Cupriavidus necator N-1: one gene and its partner. The protein of the gene in region 1 interacts with the protein of each later gene in a pairwise test. Links are inferred from orthologs where the notes say so. Each region holds a gene or a part of one and is shown in the gene's direction. Other genes may lie near its edges.

What was found. The genes of interacting proteins can lie anywhere in the genome.
Region 2: the proteins of purT (region 1) and CNE_RS12795 interact in binary tests that used the Escherichia coli proteins (3 or more experiments, as listed by UniProt). The link is inferred for Cupriavidus necator N-1 from one-to-one orthologs.

The regions. Positions count from the first base shown.
Region 1 is NC_015726.1:1,936,421-1,940,068, forward strand. What follows is about bases 663-3,648. They hold purT (formate-dependent phosphoribosylglycinamide formyltransferase), read left to right. Parts: upstream 663-1,545; coding sequence 1,546-2,751; downstream 2,752-3,648. Other genes in these bases: CNE_RS09130 (MFS transporter), read left to right, coding at 663-1,286; CNE_RS09140 (mechanosensitive ion channel family protein), read right to left, coding at 2,766-3,648. Outside these bases: more of CNE_RS09130, read left to right, coding at 42-662. UniProt on the Escherichia coli protein: Involved in the de novo purine biosynthesis. Catalyzes the transfer of formate to 5-phospho-ribosyl-glycinamide (GAR), producing 5-phospho-ribosyl-N-formylglycinamide (FGAR). Formate is provided by PurU via hydrolysis of 10-formyl-tetrahydrofolate.
Region 2 is NC_015726.1:2,714,999-2,719,066, reverse strand. What follows is about bases 643-3,483. They hold CNE_RS12795 (polyprenyl synthetase family protein), read left to right. Parts: upstream 643-1,541; coding sequence 1,542-2,426; downstream 2,427-3,483. Other genes in these bases: dxs (1-deoxy-D-xylulose-5-phosphate synthase), read left to right, coding at 2,452-3,483; CNE_RS12800 (exodeoxyribonuclease VII small subunit), read left to right, coding at 1,231-1,545; CNE_RS12805 (aromatic ring-hydroxylating oxygenase subunit alpha), read right to left, coding at 643-838. In the rest of the region: more of CNE_RS12805, read right to left, coding at 1-642; more of dxs, read left to right, coding at 3,484-4,068.

The DNA.
Region 1 (3,648 bases):
CCGGGCGCTCACAACGATAACGACAACGACGAGACCACACCGTGCCCACCCCCACCGCGCCTTCCCGCTACGAAGCCCTGCGCCCGGCCTTGCCGATCCTGATCGGCGCCTCCTTGATGCTCAGCCTGGCCATGGGCCTGCGCCAGAGCCTTGGCATCTTCATGCCGCCGCTGACGCGGGACCTCGGCATCTCGGTATCGGATTTCACCTTCGCCATCGCGGTACAGAACCTGGCGTGGGGCCTGCTGCAGCCGCTGGCCGGGGCCTGGGCCACGCGGATCGGCTTCCGGCCGCTGATGCTGGCCGGCTCGCTGCTCTATGTGACCGGACTGGTGCTGCTGGCGACCGCGCACAGCATGGTCGGCGTCACGCTGGGCGCGGGCGTGGCCATTGGCGCATCGATGGCCTGCACCGGCAGCGCCCTGGCGATGGCGGTGGCGGCGCGGCCGGTGTCGGCGGCGCTGCGCAGCACGGTGCTGGGGCTGGTGTCTGGCGCGGGCTCGCTGGGTGCGCTGCTGGCGGCGCCGATCGGGCAGATGGTGACGCAGGCCTACGGCTGGCGCACCGGGCTGGCAGCGTTCGTGCTGCTGGCGCTGGTGATGCTGCCCGCGGCGTGGTTTGCCGGGCGCGTGGACCGGCTGCCGCTGGTGTCGCCCGCAGGGCGCGGCCAGGACAGCGCGCGTGAAGCGCTGGGCACCGCGCTGCGGCATGCGCCGTTCGTGGTGATGGCGCTGGCGTATTTCGTCTGCGGCATGCAACTGGTGTTCCTGACCACGCACCTGCCATCGTATCTGGACGTATGCGGCATGGACCCAATGCTCAGCGCGCAGGCGTTGGGCGTGATCGGCGGCTTCAACGTGCTGGGCAGCATCTTCTTCGGCTGGGCCGGCGGCCGCTTCAACAAGCTGATGCTGCTGGGCGGCATCTATACGATTCGCTCGCTGGCGCTGACCTGGTACTTCTCGTCGGCGCCCACGCCGCAAAGCACGCTGGTGTTCGCCGCGGTGATGGGCTTCCTGTGGCTGGGCGTGGCGCCGCTGGTATCGGGCTGGATCGCCGAGACCTTCGGCCTGCGCTGGCAGGCCATGCTGGGCGGCGTGGCGTTCTTCAGCCACCAGATCGGCAGCTTTCTCGGCGCCTTCGGCGGTGGGCTGGTCTACGACGCGCTGGGTTCCTACACCGTGGCGTGGCAGGTCGGCGTGACCCTGGGGCTGGCCGCGGGTCTGGCGCAAATTGCATTTGCCGTGGCCACGCGGCGGCAGCCGCCGCTGATGGCCACGTCCTGAAACACTGTGCCGGGCCGCCCCGAACGGGGGATGCGGAGGGCGCGCTTAGCACCTAGCATGGATCCTGAGTGGTCCGGTCTTGGATCCTCAGGCCTTTTCAAGCCCGCCCCGCGCGGGTCTTTTTATGGTGCTTCGCTGAATTGGGTGGCACGCGCGCCAAGCCCTTCCCCGGCCCATACCAATATGCGCCCTCCGCCGGCGCCACAGACAGCCCCCAACACGTACAATCTCGGCTTTCCTTCCCGTCCCACCCGCTGCCATGACCACCCTCGGAACGCCTCTCTCCCCCTCTGCCACCAAAGTGATGCTGCTCGGCTCCGGCGAGCTGGGCAAGGAAGTGCTGATTGCACTGCAGCGCCTGGGTGTGGAAACCATCGCCGTCGACCGCTATGACAATGCACCCGGCCAGCAGGTAGCCCACCACGCGCGCACCATCGCCATGAGCGACCCGGACCAGCTCAAGGCGCTGATCGAGGCGGAAAAGCCGCACCTGGTCGTGCCCGAGATCGAGGCCATCGCCACGCCCATGCTCGAAACCTTGGAAGCCGCCGGCACCGTGCGCGTGATCCCTACCGCCCGCGCCGCGCGCCTGACCATGGACCGCGAAGGCATCCGCCGCCTGGCCGCCGAATCGCTCGGCCTGCCGACCAGCCCGTACAAGTTCTGCGATTCGCTGGATGAACTGCAGGCTGCCATCGACGGCGGCATCGGCTACCCGTGCGTGGTCAAGCCGGTGATGAGCAGCTCCGGCAAGGGCCAGAGCAAGATCGACGGTCCCGATGGCGTCAAGGCGGCCTGGGACTACGCCATGGCCGGCGGCCGCGTCAGCCACGGCCGCGTGATCGTGGAAGGCTTTATCGATTTCGACTACGAGATCACGCTGCTGACCGTGCGCGCCATGGGCGCCAGCGGCCAGGTGGAAACGCAGTTCTGCGCCCCGATTGGCCACGTCCAGGTCAGCGGCGACTACGTCGAGAGCTGGCAGCCGCAGCCGATGCACCCCGCCGCGCTGGAAACCGCCCAGCGCATTGCGCAGGCGGTCACGGCAGACTTGGGCGGCATGGGCCTGTTCGGCGTGGAGCTGTTCGTCAAGGGTGAGCAGGTCTGGTTCAGCGAGGTCAGCCCGCGTCCGCACGACACCGGCATGGTCACCATGGCCACGCAATGGCAGAACGAGTTCGAACTGCATGCCCGCGCCATCCTGGGCCTGCCGGTCGACACCACGCTGCGCAGCCCCGGCGCCAGCGCCGTGATCTACGGCGGCGTGGATGCCCAGGGGGTGGTCTTCGATGGCGTGGACCAGGCACTAAGCGTGCCTCAGACCGAGGTGCGCCTGTTCGGCAAGCCCGAGAGCTTCATCAAGCGCCGCATGGGTGTGGCGCTGGCCTACGCGGACGATGTCGACACCGCCCGCACCCGCGCCAAGGAAGCCGCCAGCCGCGTGCGTCCGCGCGCGGTCGGCTGAGCGTCAGGCGCAGCTCAGATCGGATGGCTGCCCGCGGCGGCGCCGTGGGCAGGGGCATGATGGACGGTGGCCTGTGCCGCCGCCACCTGCGCCGCGGCCAGCACCGGCGAGATGCGCACGCCGGTCAGATCCGCGCCTGACGGCGCCTGGTACAGGCGCAGGCCCAGCTCGGGCAGGATCGCCAGCAGGTGGTCGAAGACATCGCCCTGGATGCGCTCATAGTCCATCCACGCAGTCAACGCGGTAAAGCAGTAGATCTCCACCGGGATGCCCTGCGAATCGGGCTCCATCATGCGCACGTTCAGCAGCAGGTCGTGGTGGATCTCCGGGTGCGCCTTCAGGTAGGCAATGCCGTAGGCGCGGAAGGTGCCGACATTGGTCAGCCGGCGCCGGTTGACCGGGTCATTGCCGGCGGCAATCAGCAGGCGGTTGGCCTCGTCGACCTCGGCCTGCTTCTCCTCCAGGTAGTCGTGCAGCAGCCGGAAGCGCATCAGCGCCTGCACTTCCCGGTCCTCCAGAAAGCGCACGCTGCCCGCATCCAGCCGCAACGTGCGCTTGATGCGCCGCGCGCCGGATTCGAACATCTGCCGGTAGTTGCGGTAGCTCTCGGAGAACAGCTTGTAGGTCGGCACCGTGGTCACGGTGTTGTCCCAGTTCTGCACCTTGACCGTATGCAGGGCGATGTCCTTGACGTAGCCGTCGGCATTGCACTGGGGCATCTCGATCCAGTCGCCGATGCGCAGCATGTCGTTCGAGGTCAGCTGGGTACTGGCCACCAGCGACAACAGCGTGTCCTTGAACACCAGCAGCAGCACCGCCGACAGCGCACCCAGGCCGGACAGCATCCACAGCGGCGAGCGGTTGATCAGGATCGACAGCACCAGCACCGAGCACACC
Region 2 (4,068 bases), 780 kb from region 1 along the record:
CCGGGTGCAGCGTCGAGATCACCAGCACGTTCGGGTACCACTCCACCATGATGTTGGGGTAGTAGGTCAGCCAGATCGCGCCGTGCTTGGGCAGCACGCCGTCGTTGAAGCGCAGCACCGCGTCGTGCCACTTCTGGTACGTCGGGCTGCCGGGGCGCTTCAGGCCGGCATGCAGGCCCACGGTCTGCACGCTGTGCCACTCGCCGAACTCCCATTTGAGGTCGTCGCACGAGACGAAGCTGCCCAGCCCCGGGTGGAACGGCACGACGTGGTAGTCCTCCAGATAGACCTCGATAAAGGTCTTCCAGTTGTAGTCGCACTCGTGCACCTCGACGTGGTCCAGCATGTAGCCGTCGAAGTTCAGGTCCTGCGCCACGCCCAGCCTGGCCAGGTCGGCGCGCACGTCGCGCTTGCCGTCGAACAGCAGGCCGTTCCAGTTCTGCAGCGGCGAGCGCTTCAGGTGCAGGCAGGGTTGCTTGTCGAAATGCGGCGCGCCGAGCAGCTCGCCCTTCAGGTCGTAGGTCCAGCGGTGCAGGGGGCAGACGATGTTCTGCGCATTGCCGCGGCCGTTGAGCATGATGGCCTGGCGGTGGCGGCAGACGTTGGACATCAGTTCGATGCCCGCGGCGTTGCGTACCAGCATGCGGCCTTCGTCCTCGGCCCTGAGCGTGTGGTAGTCGCCGACTTCCGGAACCATCAGCTCGTGGCCGATATAGCCCGGGCCATTCCTGAACAGCAGTTCGAGTTCTTGTTGATGCAGCGCTTCGTCGAAATAGACGCCGACGGGCAGTTGCGTATCAGCCGGCGCCAGCTTGAGCGCGGTGCTGAGATTGGACATTATCCCCACTCCCAGATGAACAGGTGAAAGCAGTGAACAACCCAACCATCGAAAATTGAATCGATTTGGGAAAGACAGTCGCCAGGTCGGGAGAGACTCCCATGCACCCCTGGCGGCGAACGGGGGATTGTACCCGAGCCAAAAAGTTAAGGGCCTGATTTTTTTGCCTTTTTAGCGAAAAAGTCGACCCGGGTCGTCATCTGGGTGCCGTACCGGGCGCATTCGGAAAGACGACCCGAGCGCACAAGTCACATATGCCCCAAAGGCACTCATCGGAGGTTGCCCCGCGGATCCGCAAGGATGGGGCAAGGGCCGGCTTTGGCGTAAAATCCGGGCTTCCCCATCCGGGTTTCCTTATGATTCGACCGGATTCCATATTTCCAGGGCCAGACATGCCAAAAACGATGACCGCTCCGGTCCAGACCGACGACACCACCGCGGCCTCGGCGCCGCCCGCTTCCTACGAAGCGGCAATGGCCGAGCTCGAGACCCTGGTGGCCAGCATGGAGAGCGGCGAACTGCCGCTTGAGGCATCGCTGGCGGCCTACCGCCGGGGCGCCGAACTGGTGCGCTACTGCCAGCAAAAGCTGGAGCGCGTTGAGCAGCAGGTCAAGGTGCTGGAGGGCGACGTGCTCAAGCCGCTGGCCGGCGAAGGCAGCGGTGCAAACGGTGGCAATGGCGGCGCGTCGGGGGCGGACGACGAATGACCGACTTCGCCCAATGGATGCAGGCGCAGGGCGCCCGGACCGAAGCCGCGCTGCAGGCAGCGTTGCCCGATGGCAACACAGTGCCGCATACGCTGCACGAGGCCATGCGCTATGCTGCACTGAGCGGCGGCAAGCGCGTGCGGCCGCTGCTGGTGCATGCCGCCGGCGAGGTCAGCGGGGCGGCCCCGGCCGCCTGCGACGCGGCGGCCTGCGCGGTGGAGATGATCCACGCCTATTCGCTGGTGCACGACGACATGCCCTGCATGGATGACGACGACCTGCGCCGCGGCCGGCCCACCGTGCACAAGGCCTATGACGAGGCCACCGCCTTGCTGGTTGGCGACGCGCTGCAGACCCAGGCCTTTATCGTGCTGGCCGGTGCCGGGGCGATCGCGCCCGCGGCGCGGCTGCGGCTCGTGGCCGAACTGGCGCTGGCGTCGGGCTCGACCGGCATGGCCGGCGGCCAGGCTATCGACCTGCAGAACGTGGGCCGGGCCATGACGCGCGAGGCGCTTGAGGCCATGCACCGCATGAAAACCGGCGCGCTGTTGCGCGCCAGTGTGCGCATGGGTGCACTATGTGGTGAAATCGATGCCCAGGGACTGGCTGAGCTGGACCGCTATGCGGCGGCAGTGGGATTGGCGTTCCAGGTGGTTGACGATATTCTGGACGTCACTGCCGATACCGCCACGCTGGGCAAGACCGCCGGCAAGGACGCCGCCCATGACAAGCCGACCTATGTATCGCTGATGGGACTTGACCCGGCACGCGCACTGGCCGGGACGCTGCGCGCAGAGGCACACGAGGCGCTGGCCGGCTTTGGCGAGCGCGCGGACCGCCTGCGGGACCTGGCGGACCTGATCGTGCTGCGCACACATTAAACAGAGAGCCGGCCGAACGGACATCATGACCTACGCACTTCTCAACAAGATTGACGCCCCCGCAGACCTGCGCAAGCTCGACCGGCGCGAGCTCCAGACCCTGGCGGACGAACTGCGCGCCTATGTGCTGGAGTCGGTCTCACAGACCGGCGGCCACCTGTCGTCCAACCTGGGCACGGTAGAGCTGACCATCGCGCTGCACTACGTCTTCAACACCCCGGACGACCGGCTGGTGTGGGACGTGGGCCACCAGAGCTATCCGCACAAGATCCTGACCGGGCGCCGCGAGCGCATGGGCACGCTGCGCCAGTGGGGCGGCATCTCGGGCTTCCCGCGCCGCAGCGAGAGCGAATACGACACCTTCGGCACGGCGCATTCGTCGACCTCGATCTCGGCCGCGCTGGGCATGGCGCTGGGCGCGCGCACGCTGGGCGAGAAGCGCGTCTCGGTGGCGGTGATCGGCGACGGCGCCATGACCGCAGGCATGGCTTTCGAGGCGCTGAACAACGCCGGCGTCTACAAGGACCTGCCGCTGGTGGTGGTGCTCAACGACAACGACATGTCGATCTCGCCGCCGGTGGGCGCGCTCAACCGCCACCTGGCGCGGCTCTTGAGCGGCCAGTTCTACGCGGCCACCAAGAAGGGCATCGAGAAAGTCCTGTCGGTGGCGCCGCCGGTGCTGGAGTTCGCCAAGCGCTTCGAGGAACATGCCAAGGGCATGATGGTGCCGGCCACGCTGTTCGAGGAATTCGGCTTCAACTACATCGGGCCGATCGACGGCCATGACCTGAACTCGCTGGTGCCGACGCTACTGAATATCCGCCAGCGCGCGCTCGAGGGTGCCGGCCCGCAGTTCCTGCACGTGGTGACCAAGAAGGGCCAGGGCTACAAGCTGGCCGAGGCCGACCCGATCCTGTACCACGGCCCGGGCAAGTTCAATCCGGCCGAGGGCATCCGCCCCGCGGCCAAGCCGGCGCGCAAGACCTACACGCAGGTGTTCGGCGACTGGCTGTGCGACATGGCCGCGGCCGACAAGCGCCTGGTCGGCATTACCCCGGCGATGCGCGAGGGCTCGGGCATGGTCGAGTTCGAGAAGCGCTTCCCGGACCGCTACTACGACGTGGGCATCGCCGAGCAGCACGCCGTGACCTTTGCCGGTGGCCTGGCCTGCGAAGGCCTGAAGCCGGTGGTGGCGATCTACTCGACCTTCCTGCAGCGCGGCTATGACCAGCTGATCCACGACGTGGCGCTGCAGAACCTGCCGGTGGTGTTCGCGCTGGACCGCGCCGGCCTGGTCGGCGCCGACGGCGCCACGCACGCGGGCGCCTACGATATCGCCTACCTGCGCTGCATCCCCAACATGATGGTGATGACGCCGTCCGACGAGAACGAATGCCGTCAGCTGCTGACCACGGCATTCCACCAGACCTGCCCGAGCGCCGTGCGCTATCCGCGCGGCTCCGGCCCGGGCGCCGCCATTGCCGCCGAGCTCACCACCGTGCCGGTCGGCAAGGGCGTGATGCGCCGCGAGGGCGGTGCGCGCGCGGGGCATCGCGTGGGCTTCCTGGCGTTCGGCTCGATGGTGCACCCGGCCCTGGGTGCCGCCGAGGCACTGGACGCCGCGGTCGCCGACATGCGCTTC